4 regions of the Streptomyces nanhaiensis genome follow, and region 2 is predicted to be linked to each of the others. Evidence: riboswitches for the same ligand, from Rfam matches in the RefSeq annotation. Region 2 holds a riboswitch; each other region holds the start of a gene.

Region 1 (4,907 bases), on a different contig from region 2:
AGTCGTACTGGACTGCCCGGAACCGGGGAGGCTCGCCGACTTCTACGCACGGATGCTGGGAGGGAAGGTCGAGGGCGAGGGCAGGTGGGTGGAGGTGACGTTCGACTCGGGCTCCCTGAAGGGCCGGACGTTCGCCTTCCAGGAGGCGCGCGGGTACGTGCCGCCGCAGTGGCCGAGCGCCGAGCGGTCGCAGCAGTTCCACCTCGACTTCTACGTGCCCCGCGAGGAGCTGGACGCGGCCGAGCGGGAGGCGCTGGATCTGGGGGCCGAACTCCTCCAGGGCGACGGGGGCGAGCGCGACTTCCGCGTCTACCGGGACCCGGCCGGGCACCCCTTCTGCCTCTGCGTGGAGTGAGACGGCCGGCCGCCGGGGCGCGGTGGGGCAGGGCGCCGGGGCGAGGAACGAGGAAGAGGCGGGCGGGGCGGGGGTGTTCGCACACCCCTGCCCCGCCCGCCTCCCGACCGGCTCCGGACTCGGTTGACCGGGCCGGTGAGGGTCAGGTCCCTCAGATGCTGACGCCGTTGGCCCGCAGGTAGGCCAGGGGGTCGATGTCCGAGCCGTAACCGGGGGCGGTACGGATCTCGAAGTGCAGGTGCGGACCGGTGCTGTTGCCGGTGGAGCCGACGGCGCCGATCTGCTGGCCGGCGCTGACCGTCTGGCCGGCGCTGACCGACAGCGAGGACAGGTGGCCGTACTGGCTGTACCGGCCGTCGTTGTGACGGATGACGACCTGGTTGCCGTAGGCCCCGCCCCAGCCGGCGGAGACCACGGTGCCGCTGGTGACGGCCTTCACCGGGGTGCCGGAGGCGGCGGCGAAGTCCTCACCGGTGTGGCCGTTGGACCAACGGGCGCCGGAGGCCTTGTAGGAGCCGGACGGAGCGGCGTTCACCGGAGCGGTGTAGCCGGTGACCGCACCGCGGTCACTGCGGTCGGCGCGCTCGGCCGACTGCTGCACGGCCTCGGCCTTCTCGGTCTTCTCGGCCTTGGGGGCGGCCTTCGGGGCCGGCTTGGCCTCGGGCTTGGCCTCGGGCTTGGCCGCGGCCTTCTGCTGGGTGGCGGCGCCGCCCAGGGTGAGCTCCTGACCCGGGAAGATCAGGTTCGGGTTGTCGCCGATGACCTGGCGGTTGTCCTCGTAGATGCGCTCCCAGCCGCCCTGGACGCCCTGGGCGTTGGCGATCTTGGAGAGGGTGTCGCCGCCGACGACCTCGTAGGAGGTGCCGGCGCCGGCGCCGTGGTCGTGGCTGTGGCTGTGGCCGTGGGCGCGCTCACCGCGGTCCGCGCGCTGCGGCGCGGCCTGGGTCTTCTGCTGCTTCGGCTCGGCCTCGGCCTTCGGAGCGGCGGCCGGGGCCTGCTCCTTCTGCTCGGTGGGGTTGCTCTGGCCGTCGGGGGAGACGGCCGGGGCGGGACCGCCCTTGGTCAGGCCGGCCTTGACCGAGCACACGGGCCAGGCGCCCGGGCCCTGTCCCGCCAGCACCTTCTCGGCGACGGCGATCTGCTGGTCCTTGGTGGCGAGGTCGGCACGCGGCGCGTACTGGGTACCGCCGAAGGCGGCCCAGGTGCTCTGCGTGAACTGCAGGCCGCCGTAGAAACCGTTGCCGGTGTTGATGCTCCAGTTGCCCGTGCTCTCGCACTGGGCGACCTTGTCCCAGGTCTCGACGGAGGCCGCGTTGGCTCCGCCGGCGGCCATGAGGGGAAGGGCCATGCCGGCGCCGCCCACGGAGATGGCGAGCGACAGGCGGGTGAGACGGCTGTTGCGCATACGACGGTGACGTCCGCGTGCGGACATAGGTGTGCTCCTTCTCCTACGCCTGCGAGGTGAGCTGTCGGGTTCGGGCTGGAGTTGCCCGGCCATGTGTGCCGCGGCGCGTGGCGCGCGGCATGGCTTCACCCCAAGCCGTCCCGTATGAGCCCGGGACGGCGACTTACCTTGGGTCCCCCGCTCCTGTCATCGGGTGGTGTGGATGGTCCAGCCCGCCGCCGTTGACAGGATTCGGCGTTCGACAGCGGGCCGCCGCACATTCGTACGGCACGGCCAGAACGGTAGACACATCGTTTCCGCCGATACAAGCCGATGGGTCACAGGACGCCCGTTTCGAAGGCTTTGATGATCGTCGGATCGTCACCGTCCGCTGCGTTCACTTCCCGAAGAGTGGCGGAACCCGCCTCTGACGCGCTGTCACTTCTCGCCACTGCCAGGGGCGATGACGCAGAAGGCCCTCCACCGGCACGCAGAGCGACGTACCGGGGAGGGCCGGCTCGTGAGTTGAATCACGAGGAGGTCAAGGAGCTATCCGTCGAGCTGTCCGATGGTGGCGATCGACGGGCCGCGCCTGGTCCGCTCGTGGCGGGCGACCGCCTCCGCGTCGCGCAGCACGCGCACCGCGTTCTTCCAGGTGAGCTTCGCGAGGTCGGCCTCGGACCAGCGGCGGTCCAGCAACTCGGCCACCAGATGCGGATATCCGGACACATCGCTCAGATCGGACGGGGTGAAGGCCGTGCCGTCGAAGTCGCCGCCGATGCCGATGTGGTCGATGCCCGCGACCTCGCGCATGTGGTCCAGGTGGTCGGCGACCGTCGCCGCCGTGGCCACCGGGCGCGGGTTGGCCTCCTCGTACGCGCGCTGGACCGCCAGGCCCCTCTCGCTGCCGTCCAGGGGGTGAAGGCCGTGGGCGCGCATGTTCTCGTCGGCGGCCTCGGTCCAGGCGACGGCGGCGGGCAGCACGAACTTCGGCACGAATGTGGCCATCGCCACACCGCCGTTGACCGGAAGCCGCTCCAGCACGTCGTCGGGGACGTTGCGCGGGTGGTCGCACACCGCGCGGGCCGAGGAGTGCGAGAAGACCACCGGCGCCGTCGTCACCCGCAGGGCGTCGCGCATGGTGGCGGGCGCCACATGGGAGAGGTCCACCAGCATCCCCAGCCGGTTCATCTCACGCACGACCTCCTCGCCGAAGCGGGTCAGGCCGTCGTGGCGCGGGGTGTCGGTGGCCGAGTCCGCCCAGTCGATGGTGTCGTTGTGGGTGAGTGTCATGTAGCGCACACCCAGCCGGTACAGGGCACGCAGTGTGGCCAGGGAGTTGTTGATGGAGTGGCCGCCCTCGGCGCCCGTCAGGGAGGCGATGCGGCCCTCGGCGCGGGCCGCCTCCATGTCGTCGGCGGTGAAGGCGAGCCTGAGGTCGGCCGGGTGGCGGTCGGCCAGCCGCCGCACCACGTCGATCTGCTCCAGGCAGGCGCTGACGGCGGCGTCGCCGGTCAGGTCGGTGCGCACGTAGACCGACCAGAACTGCGCCCCCACCCCGCCCGCGCGCAGCCGCGGGATGTCGGTGTGCAGATGGGCCGACTGGTCCCCGGCGATGTCGCGCCGGTCCAGGTCGTACGCCACCTGCTCGCGCAGCGCCCACGGCAGGTCGTTGTGGCCGTCGGCGACGGGATGGGCCTCCAGCAGCGCCCTGGCCCGCGCCAGCAGCTCGGCGGAGTGACCCATCTCACCTGCCCCCGAAGCCGAAGCCGGCGCCGCCCGCGGCGACCTTGCTCCGCAGCCGCCGGCCCTTCTCCCTCGCCTGGTCCTTCAGCTCCGCCTGGAACCGCTCCATGCGCTCGCGCAGCTCCTCGTCGTGGGCCGCCAGGATGCGGACCGCCAGCAGGCCCGCGTTGCGCGCGCCGCCGACCGAGACCGTGGCGACCGGGACCCCGGCGGGCATCTGGACGATGGACAGCAGGGAGTCCATGCCGTCCAGGTGCCGCAGGGGCACGGGGACGCCGATCACCGGCAGCGGGGTGACGGAGGCGAGCATGCCCGGCAGATGGGCCGCTCCCCCGGCGCCCGCGATGACCGCCTTCAGCCCGCGTCCGGCCGCCTCGTCGCCGTAGGCGATCATCTCGTGCGGCATGCGGTGGGCGGAGACGACGTCGACCTCGTAGGGGACCTCGAACTCGTCCAGGGCCTCGGCCGCGGCCTCCATGACGGGCCAGTCCGAGTCGGATCCCATGACGATCCCCACGGCGGGGGCGGACGCGGGGCTGGGGGCGTTGCTCATTCGGTGATGGTCCCTCGCAGATAGGCGGCGGCGTGGGCGGCGCGCTCGCGTACGTCCGCCAGGTCGTCGCCGTAGGTGTTGACGTGGCCGACCTTGCGGCCGGGCTTCACGTCCTTGCCGTACATGTGGATCTTCAGCCGCGGATCGCGGGCCATGCAGTGCAGATAGCCCTGGTACATGTCGGGGTAGTCGCCGCCGAGCACGTTGGCCATCACCGTCCAGGGCGCGCGGGGGCGCGGGTCGCCCAGCGGCAGGTCGAGCACGGCCCGCAGGTGGTTGGCGAACTGGGAGGTGACCGCGCCGTCCTGGGTCCAGTGGCCGCTGTTGTGCGGACGCATGGCCAGCTCGTTGACCAGGACGCGGCCGTCGCGGGTCTCGAACAGCTCCACCGCCAGGTGCCCGATCACACCCAGCTCCTTCGCGATCGTCAGCGCGGTCTCCTGGGCGTGGGCCGACAGCTCCGGCGACAGGCCGGGGGCCGGGGCGATCACCGTGTCGCACACCCCGGCCACCTGGATCGACTCCACCACCGGGTAGGCCACGGCCTGGCCGTGCGGGGAGCGCACCACGTTGGCCGCCAGCTCGCGGACGTAGTCCACCTTCTCCTCGGCCAGCACCGGCACACCCGCCCGGAACGGCTCGGCGGCCTCGGCCTCGGAGGACACCACCCACACGCCCTTGCCGTCGTAGCCGCCGCGGACGGTCTTGAGGACGACCGGCCAGCCCTCCTCCCCCGCGGCTCCCTCGTGCGCGGCTCCCTCGCGCGCGAACCGCGTGACGTCGGCCGGGTCCGCCACGATCCGGTGCCGGGGACAGGGAATGCCGATCCCGCTCAGCCGCGCCCGCATCACGCCCTTGTCCTGCGCGTG
Region 2 (4,907 bases):
CATGACCCAGATGAAGGCCATGGGCGCCGGCGAGGCCCGCATCGTCCCGGCGATGCTGCACGGAGCCCTCACCATGCTGGTGACGGGCGTGGCCCTGGTGGGCCTGAACGAGGCGGACGGCCAGACCGTCAACCACATCAAGATCGGTGTGAAGCTCACCCTGCTGGTGGTGATCCTCGGCCTGGTCTACGTCAAGCGGGACGAGGAGCGGCTGCCCGCGCCGCTGTTCGGCACCATCGGCCTGCTCACCGTCGCCAACATCTTCATCGCCGTCATGTGGACGTAGTCGGTCACCCGGACGGCCGGCGGCGGGCGGACGGCGGTGCGCAGGCACGGCCGCCCGCCCGCAGGCAGTCCGGGTGACCGACTCAGGCCGGCCGGACCGCGCTGTGGAAGGGCATGTGGTCGACGGACTCGTAGCGCACCTCGGCGCCCGGTTTCGGCGCGTGGATCATCTGGCCGCCGCCCGCGTAGATGCCGACGTGGCTGATGTCGTCGTAGAAGAAGACCAGATCACCCGGCCGCATGTCGGCCTCGGCGATCCGGGTGCCCGCGTCCACCTGGTCGTAGGTGGTGCGCGGCAGTGAGACGCCCGCGCTGAGCCAGGCGGCCTGGGTCAGCCCCGAGCAGTCGTAGGAGTTGGGGCCGGTGGCGCCCCAGACGTACGGCTTGCCGAGCTGGGCCTCGGCGAAGGCGAGCACCTTCTGGGCCTTCGCGGTGTACGAGTCGTCCGCGGTGCCGCCGGTCCCGGTGTCCGTGCCGCCGCTGTCCGTGCCCGTGTCCGTGCCGCCGCCGGTGTCCGTGCCGCTGTCCGCCGGCGTCCCGGCCCGCTCCTCGCGCTCGGCGGCGGCCTCGGCCTCGGCCTGCCTCTCGCGCTCGGCGGCGGCGGCCGCCTTGCGGCGGGCCTCCTCCTGCCGCCTGCGCTCCTGCGCGGCCAGGCGCGCCTTCTCCTCGGCGGTCAGCTCCGACAGGAGTTTCCGGGCCTGCGCCAGCTTGCCCTGGACGGTCTTCTTGCTGTCCGCCAATTCCTTCTGCGCGTCGGTGAGTTCGGCCAGGCTCGCCGACGCCTCCGAGCGCTTCTTCCGAGCCGCGCGCTGCTCGTCCCGGTAGTCGTCGACGGCCTGCCGCTGGCGGTCGGTTATCCGGTCCATCAGGTGCTTGCGGCCGAAGAAGTCCTGGGGGTCGTCGGACAGGAGCAGCACCGCGGTGTCGGAGACCCCTCCGCCGCGGTACTGCGCGGTGGCGTAGCCGCCCAGCTTCCGGCGGGCGTCGTTGAGCCTGTCCGCGCGCTCGGCGGCCTCGTCGAGGAGCCGGTCGACCTCCTCGCGCTGCTCGTCCGCCTTCTCCCTGGCCGCGTTGTACTTCTGCGTCGCGCTGCCCGCCTCCCGGTAGAGCGCGTCCACCCGCTCGCGGACCTCCTCGATCGAGGGCCGGTCGTCCTCGGGCGCGGCCTGGGCGGGGCCCTGGGAGAGAAGGGTCGCGGAGGCGATGGCCGCGGTGGTGAGCCCGACCGCTCCGCGACGGGAGGCGGGGGACAGCAGGGGGGTGCGCGGTCTGCGGTGCGACGCCAAGGCGAGCGCTCCTTCCGTGGAACACCGCCTACCGGGTTAGCTGACGGGTTCGGGCGTCGGAAGTCCGCCCTACGGGCCCGCGGGCCCGATTCACCCCATGGGGAGTGGGTCCCCGGCCCCGGCCGCACGGCCGGGCTCGGCGGAGGCCGCCCGTGCCGACGCTGTCGCCGGCGAGGGGTCCGGGCCGCCTGACGCTGGACCGTAGAGCACCGGTGGGGCTCCTGTGAAGGCTGGTGTTCGGTATATCCCGAAACCGATTCGTTATCGGTCGGTTATCGTCCGTTTCGGGCTCCCGCCGCCGGACCCGGCCGCTCCGGGGGCGGCGTTCAGTCGCGGGAGCGGCGCCCGGGCCAGCGGTACGGGTGGCGCACGACGATCGTCCCCACCTTGGAGCCGCCGCTGATCCGCAGCACCGGCATCCCGGGCACGGGCGGTTCGGTGGCCCGGTTCCGCACGGAGCCCATCCCGGAGGTCACCTCCTCGGCCCGCACCGTCCAGCCGCGCGGCACGACGACCCTGATCTCGCCCATTCCCGCGTCGAGCTCCAGACGGACCTCGCGGTGGCGGCACTCCGCCCGCGTGAAGTCGATCACGATCCGACCCAGCGTGGTCTTGGCGGTGACCCGCTCCGGCACCACCCAGTGGCCGTCCTGCCGGATGTCACCGGCGACCGTCCTCAGCGCCAGCGGCTCCTGAGCGCTCGGGGCCAGGCCCGCCGCGTCCTGGCCGGGCAGGTCCGCGACCAGTGCCTCCAGTTCGCCGTAGGTCTTGGCGGCGAACGCCTTCTCCAGCCGCTCGTCCAGCTCCTCCAGGTCGATGCGGCCGTCGCCGGCGGCCTCGCGCAGCCGCTCGGCCACCGCCTCTCGGTCGGTGTGCCCGGCGCGCAGCTCCGAGCCGGGACGGGGACGGGGCGCGGGGGCGTCGGTCATGCCCGCCATCTTAGGAGGGCCGCCCCGGCCGCGGGCGCGGCGTCCTAGACTCGACGGCGATGAGCAGCCTCTTCGACGACAGCTTCCTGGCCGACCTCGAGCCCTCCGGGGACGAGGAGCCGCCGCCCCCGCCGGAGGAGGCGTCCGCACCGCCGGAGGACGACGTCCCCGACGACCTCTTCGCGGGCGCCTTCGGCGCAGGCGGGGCGCGCGACGCCTACTACGGCAACGGCGCGGCCCGTCCCGTCGTCGATCCGGCCGCCCTGCTGGAGGGGCTCAACGACCAGCAGCGCGCGGCCGTGGTGCACACCGGCTCGCCCCTGCTGATCGTCGCGGGCGCCGGGTCGGGCAAGACGCGGGTGCTCACCCACCGCATCGCGCACCTGCTGGGCGCACGCGGCGTCCACCCCGGGGAGGTCCTCGCGATCACCTTCACCAACAAGGCCGCGGGCGAGATGAAGGAGCGCGTGGCGGAGCTGGTCGGCCCGCGCGCCCAGTCGATGTGGGTCTCCACCTTCCACAGCGCGTGCGTGCGCATCCTGCGGCGCGAGAGCAAGAAGCTCGGCTTCACCTCCAGCTTCTCGATCTACGACGCCGCCGACTCCCGCCGTCTGATGGCGCTGGTCTGCCGGGACCTGGACCTGGATCCCAAGCGATTCCCGCCCAAGTCGTTCAGCGCGCAGGTGTCGAACCTGAAGAACGAACTGGTCGACGAGGAGGACTTCGCGGCCAGGGCGTCCGACGGTTTCGAGAAGACGCTGGCCCAGGCGTACGCGATGTACCAGGCGCGGCTGCGGGAGGCCAACGCCCTGGACTTCGACGACATCATCATGACGACGGTCCACCTGCTCCAGGCGTTCCCCGACGTCGCCGAGCACTACCGCCGCCGCTTCCGGCACGTGCTGGTCGACGAGTACCAGGACACCAACCACGCCCAGTACACCCTGATCAGGGAGCTGGTGGGCGTGGACGGCGACGAGGGGGGCGCGGCCGGCGGCGGGCGCGCCGAGCTGTGCGTGGTGGGCGACGCCGACCAGTCGATCTACGCCTTCCGCGGCGCCACCATCCGCAACATCCTCCAGTTCGAGGAGGACTACCCGGACGCGACCACCATCCTGCTGGAGCAGAACTACCGCTCCACCCAGACCATCCTGTCGGCCGCCAACGCCGTCATCGAGCGGAACGAGAACCGCCGCCCGAAGAACCTGTGGACCGAGGCCGGGTCCGGGGCCCGCATCACGGGCTACGTGGCCGACACCGAGCACGACGAGGCGCAGTTCGTCGCCGAGGAGATCGACCGGCTGACGGACGCGGGCGAGGCGAAGGCGGGCGACGTCGCCGTCTTCTACCGCACCAACGCGCAGTCCCGTGTCTTCGAGGAGGTCTTCATCCGGGTCGGCCTGCCCTACAAGGTCGTCGGCGGAGTGCGCTTCTACGAGCGCAAGGAGGTCCGCGACGTCCTGGCGTACCTGCGGGTGCTGGCCAACCCCGAGGACGCCGTGCCGCTGCGCCGCATCCTCAACGTCCCCAAGCGGGGCATCGGCGACCGGGCCGAGGCGATGATCGAGGCGCTGGCGCTGCGCGAGAAGACCACCTTCCCGCAGGCGCTGCGCCGCGTCGACGAGGCGTACGGCATGGCCGCCCGCTCGGCCAACGCCGTCAAGCGCTTCAACGCGCTGATGGACGACCTGCGGACGGTCGTGGAGTCCGGCGCCGGGCCGGCGACCGTGCTGGAGGCGGTGCTGGAGCGCACCGGCTACCTGGCGGAGCTTCAGGCCTCCACCGATCCGCAGGACGAGACCCGCGTGGAGAACCTCCAGGAACTGGCCGCCGTGGCGCTGGAGTTCGAGCAGGAGCGCGGGGAGAATCCGGGCACGCTGGCGGAGTTCCTGGAGCAGGTGGCCCTCGTCGCCGACTCGGACCAGATCCCGGACGAGGACACCGAGGGCTCGGGCGTGGTGACGCTGATGACGCTGCACACCGCCAAGGGCCTGGAGTTCCCGGTCGTCTTCCTGACGGGGATGGAGGACGGCGTCTTCCCGCACATGCGGACCCTGGGCAAGACCAAGGAGCTGGAGGAGGAGCGGCGGCTGGCGTACGTCGGCATCACGCGGGCGCGCGAGCGGCTCTACCTCACGCGCTCGGCGATGCGCAGCGCATGGGGGCAGCCCGCCTACAACCCGCCCTCCCGCTTCCTGGAGGAGATCCCGGAGCAGTACCTGGAGTGGAAGCGCACGGGGCCGATGGCCGCCCCGGGCGGAGGCCGGGGGAGCGGCGCCGGCGGGCTGTCGTCGACGGCGTCCTCCCTGTCGTCCTCGCTGTCGTCGTCGTTCCCGCCGGGACCGGCGGCGTCGCGGCGGCGCGGTCCGAGCGGCTTCGCCACGGGCCGGGCCCAGGACCGCCCGGT
Region 3 (4,907 bases), on a different contig from region 2:
CGGCGACCCCCAGCTCGCCCTGACCGCTGTGGAGCGCGTGCTCCAGGTCACCGCCGACGAGGTGCGCGAGGTGGCCGCGGCCCGGCTGCGCCCCGACAACCGCGCGGTGCTGATCTACGAGCCCACCCAGGTGACCGCCCCCGACACCGGGGCCGACGTCTCCGAGGGCGCCACCGTCTCCGAGACCGGCGCCGGCGCCGGCACCCACGACCAGGAGGCCGCTCAGTGAGCGACGCCACGGCCCAGAACGGAATGTCGATGGAGTTCCACCCCCAGCCCCGCGGCGGCGAGCCCCGGCCGTGGGCGTTCCCCGCCCCCGAGCGCGGCGAACTGCCCAACGGGATGACCGTGCTGCGCTGCCACCGCCCCGGCCAGAAGGTCGTGGCCGTCGAGGTCAACCTCGTCGCGCCGCTGGAGGCCGAGCCCCGCGACCTGGAGGGCGTGGCCGGGATCATGGCCCGGGCGCTGAGCGAGGGCACCGACCGGCACAGTGCCGAGGAGTTCGCCGCCGAGCTGGAGCGGTGCGGCGCCACCCTGGACGCGCACGCCGACCACCCCGGTGTACGGGTCTCCCTGGAGGTCCCCGCCTCCCGGCTGACCAGGGCGCTCGGCCTGCTCGCCGACGCGCTGCGCGCCCCCGCCTTCCCCGAGGGCGAGGTCGAGAGGCTGGTGCGCAACCGCCTGGACGAGATCCCGCACGAGCTGGCCAATCCCGCCCGCCGGGCGGCCATCGCGCTGTCGAAGGAGCTGTTCCCGGCCGACTCCCGGCTCTCGCGGCCCCGCCAGGGAGCCGAGGAGACCATCGGGAACATCGACGCCGCGGCGGTGCGCGCCTTCTACGCGGAGCACGTGCGGCCCTCCACGGCCACGGCCGTGGTGGTCGGCGACTTCACCGGGGTGGACCTGGACAAGGCGCTGGCCGAGACCCTCGGGGACTGGAAGGGCGCGGCCGCCGGGCCGCGCCCGGTCCCGCCGATCACCGCGGACGACACCGGCCGGGTGGTCGTCGTGGACCGGCCCGGAGCGGTGCAGACCCAGCTCCTCATCGGCCGGATCGGCCCCGACCGGCACGACCGGGTCTGGCCCGCCCAGGTGCTCGGCACGTACTGCCTGGGCGGCACGCTCACCTCCCGCCTGGACCGGGTGCTGCGCGAGGAGAAGGGCTACACCTACGGCGTGCGGGCCTTCGCCCAGGTGCTGCGCTCCTCGCCCGAGGGCACCGGCGCCTCGATGCTGGCGATCAACGGCTCGGTGGCCACCGATGTGACGGGTCCCGCACTGGAGGACCTGTGGCGCGTGCTGCGCACCCTGGCGGAGGAGGGCCTCACCGACGCCGAGCGCGACACGGCCGTGCAGAACCTGGTGGGGGTGGCCCCGCTGCGTTACGAGACGGCGGCTGCCGTGGCCGGCACCCTCGCCGACCAGGTGGAGCAGCACCTTCCCGACGACTACCAGGCGAAGCTGTACGCGCGTCTGGCCGAGACCGGCACGGTGGAGGCGACGGCGGCGGCCGTGGCCGCTTTCCCCGCGGACCGCCTGGTGACGGTGCTGGTGGGAGACGCGTCACAGATCGCCGACACGGTGCGCGACCTGGGCATCGGAGAGGTGACGGTCGTCACGGACCAGTGATCCCCGGCCGCGCCGCGGCGGCTGTGTGAAGGAAGGCCCTTGGTGGGGTTGCCACACCAAGGGCCTTCCGTATGTCCGGTTTTGGGCTGTTCCGGTGGGCGGCCTGTGTGGTGTGGCCTACAAAAGACACTATTTGCTTGCTCGCTCAAATTTGTCCGTTTAGCGTCGATCCCGCTGGCCGTCAGAAGTGACCGCGACCGCGGCCGACGGCAGTGATCGCCGAGTCCCCCGAGCGGGGGAGCCGGGGACCCACCCTCCCGCCCTTCTGCGCGGGAGCGGTCCTCCTCCGAGGCACCTGGGGTGAATCGGGCCGTGCGCCCGTAGGAGACCTTCCTGCTCCGAACCCGACAGCTAACCCGGTAGGCGAGAAGGAAGGAAAGGAGTACGCCTCCCATGGCGTTCACCCGTGCCACCGCGCAGCTCGCCGAGAAGCTGACCGAGAAGCTCACCGGGCTCACCGAGAGCCTCACCGAGAAGCACCACCTCTCCAGCCGCTCCGTGCGCACCCGCGCCGGTCTGGTCGGAGCCGCCGCCGTCGCCGTCACCGGCGTGGTCGGCGCCGCCGCCACCCCCGCGATCGCCGCTCCGGGCGAGGGCTCGGGAACCTACGCCCTGGGCTTCGTCCAGGCCATGGCCGTCGGCGACACGATCGCCGACGACGTCAGGGCCCAGGCCCAGGCTCAGCAGCGTGTGGCCGACGCCGCCGCGGAGAAGGCCGCCGCGGAGAAGGCGGCAGAGGAGAAGGCCGCGAAGGAGAAGGCCGCGAAGGAGAAGGCCGCGAAGGCCGCCGAGGCGGCCAAGGAGCGCGAGGCCGCCGCGAAGCGCGAGGCCGCCGCGAAGAAGCGCGCGAACGAGCGAGCCGACCGCTCCGCCGAGCGCCGCTCGGCCACCGGCTACGTCGACCCGGTCGCGGGCGTGGACACCACCACCACCTACAAGCAGGCCGGCGCCTCCTGGTCCTCCGGCAAGCACAGCGGCATCGACTTCCCCGCCAACACCGGCACCCCGGTGCGGTCCGTCGGCCCGGGCACCGTGGTGACGGTCGGCTGGGGCGGCGCGTACGGCAACCAGATCGTCATCCGCCACGACGACGGCAAGTACACCCAGTACGCCCACCTGTCCGCCACGAAGGTCTCGGCGGGCCAGAAGGTCGGCGGCGGCCAGCAGATCGGCGCGGTCGGCTCCACCGGCAACAGCACCGGCCCGCACCTGCACTTCGAGGCCCGCAACGGCGCCCACTACGGCTCGGACTTCAACCCGATCACCTATCTGGCCGGCAAGGGCGTCGACGTCTGACGGACCGGGCCCGCAGGGCACCCGGCGATCACGCACCGGCATCCGCCGCGCGGCCCGAGAGGTCGCGCGGCGGATGTTTTCACGTCTGTTTTCCGGCGGGCATCGGAAAACGCGTGGCAGTGGAATACAGTTCGTCTCTGCGGCACTTCGGGAAACATGGAGACGGCGGTGGAGGTCGGCCCATGCGTATTTCCGCGCACATGGTGTGCAGCGCGGTCCGTGACGACATCGTCTCCGGTGTGTTCCCGCCCGGGGCCCGGCTCACCGAGGAACTCCTCGCCAGACGCTACGGCGTCTCCCGCGTCCCGGTGCGCGAGGCCCTGCGGACCCTGGAGTCGGAGGGCTTCGTCGTCTCCCGCCGCCACGCGGGCGCCTGTGTCGCCCAGCCCACCGAGCAGGAGGCCGCCGACCTGCTCGACATCCGCGCCCTGCTGGAGCCGCTGGGTACCGCGCGGGCCGCCCGGCGCCGCACCGAGGCGCAGCTGAGGGTGCTGCGCGGACTGGTCCGCCTGGGCCTGCAGCGCGCGGAGAGCGGTCGGCTGTCCGACCTGGGGGCTCTGGAGGACTGGTACCACGAGACGCTGGCCCGGGCGTCGGGCAGTCCCAGTCTGGCCTCGCTGCTCACGCAGCTGCGCCGCAAGATCAACTGGGTCTACGCCGCGGAACCGCCGCTGCGCGCGGTCGCCGTGTGGCGGGAGCACGGAGCCGTCGTGGACGCCGTCGCGCGCGGCGACGCGGAGCGGGCGCGCGCCCTGGCGAGCGAGCATGTGGAACGCTCCGTCGCGGTGCGCCGCGAGCAGCGGCCGGTGGCCGCGCGCGACGGGCGCCGGAAAGTCCCGGTGAGAAGAACGAAACACGCCGTAAACACACCGTGTGACAACCCGTAACAGGAATTGTGTACACAGGAAGAGAATGCACGGTGAATGCGCGCCCGAAATGCTCCGGGTGCGGAAAAAGGCTGCGGGGCGTTCGCCCGCAGCCTTTTCCGGTGGTGGTCCTCCGGTGATTTCCGTCGCGTTTCCACGCCGGGCCCGTATCCAGTGCCGTGTACGGGCCCGGTCCGGCGCGGCCGGACACCGTACGGGTGGCTCAGACGGCCCCGGGCAGCTCGTCCAGCCCCTCGGAGACCAGCTTCGCCAGCCGGTCCAGGACGGTGCCGGCGTCCTCGGCCGCGGAGGCCAGCACGATCTCCTGGCCGCCCTCCACCCCCAGCCCCAGTACCGAGAGCAACGAGGCGGCGTTGACCGGTTCGCCGTCCGGCCTGGCCACGGTTACGGGGACGCCGGAGGAGGTCACGGCGCGGACGAAGATCGCGGCGGGGCGGGCGTGCAGGCCCTCGGGCCAGCCCACGGTGACACGGCGCTCTGCCATGGTGTCGCCCTTCGAGTCGAAACGGATCGGAGCGGATCGAGCCGGACCGGACCGGGCCGGGCCGGCGCGGACCGGTCCGGGTCCGGCCTGGTCCGGTCCGCAGGTCCGGGGCCCGGCCCAGCTTCGCACAGACGGGCGCCCGGGAAGGGGAGCCGACACCTCCGCGATCCTGGGCCCGGTGACTAGGCTGACCCCCATGCGGACGCCGAGCGAGCCTGCCTACCCCGCCCACTGGGAAGCCGACGTGGTGCTGCGCGACGGCGGCACGGCCCGGGTCCGCCCCATCACGCCCGACGACGCCGAGCGCCTGGTCAGGTTCTACGAGCAGGTCTCCGACCAGTCGAAGTACTACCGCTTCTTCGCCCCCTACCCCCGGCTCTCCGACCGCGACGTACGCCGCTTCACCCACCATGACCACGTCGACCGGGTCGGCCTGGCCGCCATCGTCGGCGGTGAGTTCATCGCCACCGTCCGCTACGACCGCATCGACTCCTCCGGCCGCCCCGCCTCCCTGCCCGCCGACGAGGCCGAGGTCGCCTTCCTCGTCCGCGACGACCACCAGGGCCGCGGGGTCGGTTCCGCCCTGCTGGAGCACATCGCCGCCTGCGCCC
Region 4 (4,907 bases), on a different contig from region 2:
CCGACCGTCTGCTCCAGCACGACGTTGCCGTCGCCGTCGGTCACCCGGACGGTGCCGGTGGCGGGGATCTCGAAGGTCTTGTCGTGGCTGCCGTACTCCTCGGCCTTCTGCGCCATCAGGCCGACGTTGGGCACCGAGCCCATGGTGGCCGGGTCGAAGGCGCCGTTGGCGCGGCAGTCGTCGATGACGGCCTGGTAGACGCCGGAGTAGGAGCTGTCGGGCAGGACCGCGAGGGTGTCGTGCTCCCGGCCGTCGGGGCCCCACATGTGGCCGGAGGTGCGGATCATGGCCGGCATGGAGGCGTCGACGATGACGTCGCTGGGGACGTGCAGGTTGGTGATGCCGCGGTCGGAGTCGACCATGGCCAGCTCGGGGCCCTCGGCCAGCTCGGCCTCGAAGGACTCCTTGATCTTCGCGCCCTCGGGCAGCGACTCCAGGCCCTTGAGGATGCCGCCGAGGCCGTCGTTCGGAGTGAGGCCGGCGGCGGCGAGGGTCTGGCCGTACTCGGCGAAGGTCTTCGGGAAGAAGGCGCGCACCACGTGACCGAAGACGATCGGGTCGGAGACCTTCATCATGGTGGCCTTCAGGTGGACCGAGAACAGCACGCCCTCGGCCTTGGCGCGGGCTACCTGCTCCTTGAGGAACTCGCGCAGCGCGGCCACCCGCATGACGGCCGCGTCCACGACCTCGCCGGCGAGCACGGGTACGGACTCGCGCAGCACGGTGGTGGAGCCGTCGTCGCCCACCAGCTCGATGCGGAGGGCGCCGTCCTCGGCGAGGACCGCGGACTTCTCGGTGGAGCGGAAGTCGTCCACGCCCATGGTCGCGACGTTCGTCCTGGACTCGGGGGTCCAGGCGCCCATGCGGTGCGGGTGGGTCTTGGCGTAGTTCTTCACCGAGGCGGGGGCGCGGCGGTCGGAGTTGCCCTCGCGCAGCACCGGGTTGACGGCGCTTCCCTTGACCTTGTCGTAGCGGGCGCGGATCTCCCGCTCCTCGTCGGTCTTGGGGTCGTCGGGGTAGTCCGGCAGCGCGTAGCCCTTCTCCTGGAGCTCGGCGACGGCGGCCTTGAGCTGCGGGATGGAGGCCGAGATGTTCGGCAGCTTGATGATGTTGGCCTGGGGGGTCTTGGCCAGCTCGCCGAGCTCGGTGAGCGCGTCACCGATGCGCTGCTCCTCCTTGAGGTACTCGGGGAAGACCGCGATGATCCGCCCCGCCAGGGAGATGTCGCGGCTCTCCACGGCGACACCCGCCTTGGCGGCGTAGGCCCTGACCACCGGCAGGAACGAGTACGTCGCCAGGGCCGGGGCCTCGTCGGTCTGTGTGTAGATGATGGTCGAGTCAGTCACCGGGTGCTCCGCTCCACGTCTGCAACATTGCTCGACATCAAGATATCCCGTGGAGGGCCTCCCCCCGAAAGGGCCCCGCCCCTTGTGGCGGCGCGTTCGCGCCGCCACAAGGGGCGGGGATGCGGGGGCGGGGCCGCCGGGCCCGCGGGCCCGGCCGTCTCAGTAGGGCCCGTTGACGTTGTCGATCGAGCCGTAGCGGTCGGCCGCGTAGTTGCAGGCCGCGACGATGTTGGCGACCGGGTCGTACTGGCTGTTGGCCGTGCCCGGGACGTGGTAGGCGTCGAAGGTCGGCTTGATGACCTGGAGCAGGCCGATCGAGGGGGTGCCGCGCTGGGCGTTGATGTCCCAGTTGTTGATCGCGTTCGGGTTGCCGCCGGACTCGCGGATGATGTTGCGGTGGATGCCCTCGTAGGTGCCGGGGATGCCGTTGGCACGCATGATGTCCAGGGCCTCGCGGATCCAGCCGTCGAGGTTGTTCGCGTAGGCCTTCGGCGAGGCCTGGGGCACGGTCTTCTTGGCGGCCGGGCGGGTCTGTGTCCGGTCCGCGCGCTCCGGGGCGCGCTCCTGTCCGCCAGCGGAGGAACGGGCGGACAGGGCCAGTTCCTGGCCGGGGAAGATCAGGTGCGGGTTGCCGCCGACGATCTCGCGGTTGGCGTCGTAGACGGCCTGCCAGCCGCCCTCGACACCGTGGCTGGTGGCGATCGAGTGGAGGGTGTCGCCGGAGGCGACGGTGTGGGAGCCGGCGGTGGACCCGCGCTCTCCCCGGGGCTTCGCCGCGGACTTCGCCCCGGTCTCCGTCCCGGCTCTCACCTTGGACTCACCGCGCGTCTGGGTGGCGGTGCCGCCGGCCGGGGCGCCGGAGTCCCGGCCGAGCCCGGCCGCGGGTCCGCAGGTGGGCCAGGCTCCCGGCCCCTGGAGGGCGAGCAGCTTCTCGCCGGCGGCGATCTGCTCCTCCTTGGTGGCCAGGTCGGCGCGCGGCGCGTACTCGGTGCCGCCGGCGGCCTCCCAGCTGGACTGGGAGAACTGCAGTCCGCCGAAGTAGCCGTTGCCGGTGTTGATGGACCAGTTGCCGCCGGCCTCGCACTCGGCGACCTTCTCCCACACCTCGGTGGAGGCAGCGTTCGCGCTGCCGGCGGCGACCAGCGGCGCGGCGATGCCCGCGCCGCCGGCGGTGAGCGCGAGGGAGACGCGCGAGAACTGACGGGATATCAGGGGTGTGCGGGGGCGGCGGTGACGACCACGGGACATGGGTGTGCTTCCTCTCCCACGCCTGCGGGGTTAGCTGTCGGATTCGGGCTGGAGTTGCCCGGCCGTTCCCTTCGCGTCAGGGGCTTCGGGAATCGGCTTCACCCCAAGCCGGGCCGCCGAAGGCGCGGCACGGCGCGTATGTGGTTTCCCCGCTCCTGCCGTGGTCGGCTGCTGCCTCTCCCCGGCCGGGCGGCAGGACTCGGCGTCCCGGCGGTGGAGCCCCCACCATGGGCGGCGAAGGCCAGGCCACATAAACACAGGGAATTCACGGAAGACAAGGCGCCGGAAATCCGACGGCCCCTCACTTTGTCACCGATCCGACAAACATGGCCGCCGTGCGTGTCCGGCAACCGGCCGGAAACCGGGGCGCGGAGGGCGGCACACCCGTCAAAACGCTTTCCGGCCAGGAATTTCGGCCGCCGGCAATTAAGGATCTCAGCGGCGGGCACACGAGGAGCACGAAGGTGTGATTCCCGGCACACCTCCCGAACGACCAGTCCTTTATGGGGCGTTGTTCACGACAGGAGCCATTGGCGAACATGGCTGCCATAAGTTCCCCACCGGGGTTTTTCGCCTCAATGGCCAATTGGACATCTCATAGGCGTTTTGCCGGTTTTCCGGTGTGCCCGCGAGACGGGGCGGACAGCGGAAGCGGCCCCTCGCACGCCTTCACGCGAGGGGCCGCTTCCGCTGCGCGGTCCGGCTGCGGCCCGACGGCGGCCCGGTTCAGGCCGCCGTCCGGGGGCTCGGCGCCCGGTCGGTGGCGCCCGGTCCCGGACTCGGCGGGCCCGCCGGAGCGGCCGGAGGCGTTCCCCCTCGCTCGGCGCGGGCCGTCCGCGGGCGCCCGGCGCGGTGGGGGCCGCCGGTCTCGCGGACCCGCTTCCCCGCGTACGCTGCCGCGGCGCTCACCTTCCCCCCGTCCGCCCGGTCCCCGCGGTGGTGGCCGCTCCGGTACCGGCCGCCTCACCGAGGCCGGGGGCGACCGAGCCGTGGCCGTCCACGCCGAGGGCCACCTTCGTCCAGCCCGACTCCCGGCGGTCGAACGTCCGGTACGCCTCGACGGCGTCGGGGACCTCGGCCCAGCGGGTCAGCAGCGGGGTGGGGTCCAGTTCGCCGGAGGCGACCATGGACACCAGGCGGGGCAGGTAGCGGCGGTGGTTGCAGTTGCCCATCCGCAGGGTGAGGTTCTTCATGAACGCCTCGCCGAACGGATAGTGCTCCACCTGCGGCGGATAGACCCCGATGGTTCCGACGGTGCCGGCCTTGGCCGCCATCCGCACCGCCCAGCGGGCCGCCAGCGACGGCGCGTCGCCGGGGACCCAGGTGTCGCCGTCGGGCCGCTGCTCGGGGGCGACCTCGTCGCGCTCGCGGTCGAAATCCTGCGCCTGCCCGGCCAGGGCCTCGGCGGCCGGGCCGCGGGCGGGACGCTCGGCGTCGACGCCGACCGCGTCGACCACCCGGTCCACACCGATGCCGCCGGTCAGGTCCAGGACCGCCTCGACGGGTTCCTCGGCGTTGAAGTCGACCGTCTCGGCGTGCTGGTCGCGGGCCAGGTCCAGGCGGTCGGCAACGCCGTCCACCACGATGATCCGCCCGGCGCCCTGCAGCCGGGCGCAGGCGATCGCGGACTGGCCCACGGGGCCGGCGCCGAGGATCGCGACCGTGTCGCCGGAGCCGATCTCGGCCAGCCGCGCGCCGAACCACGCCGTGGGGTAGATGTCGGACAGCAGGATCGCCTGGGCGTCGTCGACGGTGTCCGGCAGCGGCACCAGCCCGACGTGGGCGTACGGGATCCGGGCGTACTCCGCCTGCAGCCCGTCCAGGCCGCCGGCGGCCTCGGGACCGCCGAAGAACACCGTGCCCGCCCGGCGCCCGCCGGGGTTGGCGTTGTCGCACTGGGCGTAGTAGCCGACCCGGCAGTAGCTGCACGTCCCGCAGGCGACCGTGGAGGGCACCACCACCCGGTCGCCCGGGCGGAAGTTCCGCACGCCCGCTCCGACCTCCTCCACGATTCCGACGGCCTCGTGGCCCAGGATCCGCCCCTCCTTCATGCCCGGCATCGTGCCGCGCACGAAGTGCAGGTCGGTCCCGCAGATCGCCGACGAGGTGATCCGCACGATCGCGTCGTACGGTTCGTGGATCTTCGGTTCCGGTACGTCCTCCACCCGGATGTCACCCACGCCGTGCCATACGACGGCCTTCATCAGCACTCACCCTTCCCTTCACGGGCCGGTCGCGTTCATCCGAACGGGTCGCGGGTGCCCGGGGCCCGCCGCCGGAAACCGCGGGCCCCGGGCCCCGGGCCCCCGGCCC

What was found. A riboswitch is a leader RNA that binds a small molecule or an ion and turns the genes downstream of it on or off. The one in region 2 is predicted to bind cyclic di-AMP.
Region 1: another riboswitch for cyclic di-AMP. It lies ahead of ACLIYP_RS14925 (transglycosylase family protein); the one in region 2 lies ahead of ACLIYP_RS26635 (C40 family peptidase).
Region 3: another riboswitch for cyclic di-AMP. It lies ahead of ACLIYP_RS02385 (M23 family metallopeptidase); the one in region 2 lies ahead of ACLIYP_RS26635 (C40 family peptidase).
Region 4: another riboswitch for cyclic di-AMP. It lies ahead of ACLIYP_RS07630 (transglycosylase family protein); the one in region 2 lies ahead of ACLIYP_RS26635 (C40 family peptidase).

The regions. Positions count from the first base shown of each region.
Region 1 covers NZ_JBKJFM010000058.1:11,663-16,569, forward strand. The annotation lists gene ACLIYP_RS14920 (VOC family protein) at 1-355, shown strand, start outside; gene ACLIYP_RS14925 (transglycosylase family protein) at 507-1,787, opposite strand; cyclic di-AMP (ydaO/yuaA leader) riboswitch at 1,792-1,969, opposite strand; gene ACLIYP_RS14930 (dipeptidase) at 2,289-3,485, opposite strand; gene purE (5-(carboxyamino)imidazole ribonucleotide mutase) at 3,487-4,038, opposite strand; gene ACLIYP_RS14940 (5-(carboxyamino)imidazole ribonucleotide synthase) at 4,035-4,907, opposite strand, start outside.
Region 2 covers NZ_JBKJFM010000179.1:859-5,765, forward strand. The annotation lists gene ACLIYP_RS26630 (hypothetical protein) at 1-286, shown strand, start outside; gene ACLIYP_RS26635 (C40 family peptidase) at 369-1,571, opposite strand; cyclic di-AMP (ydaO/yuaA leader) riboswitch at 1,582-1,723, opposite strand; gene ACLIYP_RS26640 (DUF1707 domain-containing protein) at 1,898-2,500, opposite strand; gene pcrA (DNA helicase PcrA) at 2,560-4,907, shown strand, end outside.
Region 3 covers NZ_JBKJFM010000004.1:44,379-49,285, reverse strand. The annotation lists gene ACLIYP_RS02395 (M16 family metallopeptidase) at 1-229, shown strand, start outside; gene ACLIYP_RS02390 (M16 family metallopeptidase) at 253-1,629, shown strand; cyclic di-AMP (ydaO/yuaA leader) riboswitch at 1,837-2,009, shown strand; gene ACLIYP_RS02385 (M23 family metallopeptidase) at 2,023-2,925, shown strand; gene ACLIYP_RS02380 (GntR family transcriptional regulator) at 3,108-3,812, shown strand; gene ACLIYP_RS02375 (HPr family phosphocarrier protein) at 4,015-4,296, opposite strand; gene ACLIYP_RS02370 (bifunctional acetate--CoA ligase family protein/GNAT family N-acetyltransferase) at 4,493-4,907, shown strand, end outside.
Region 4 covers NZ_JBKJFM010000018.1:34,958-39,864, forward strand. The annotation lists gene ACLIYP_RS07625 (NADP-dependent isocitrate dehydrogenase) at 1-1,346, opposite strand, end outside; gene ACLIYP_RS07630 (transglycosylase family protein) at 1,506-2,594, opposite strand; cyclic di-AMP (ydaO/yuaA leader) riboswitch at 2,601-2,774, opposite strand; gene ACLIYP_RS07635 (zinc-dependent alcohol dehydrogenase) at 3,500-4,798, opposite strand.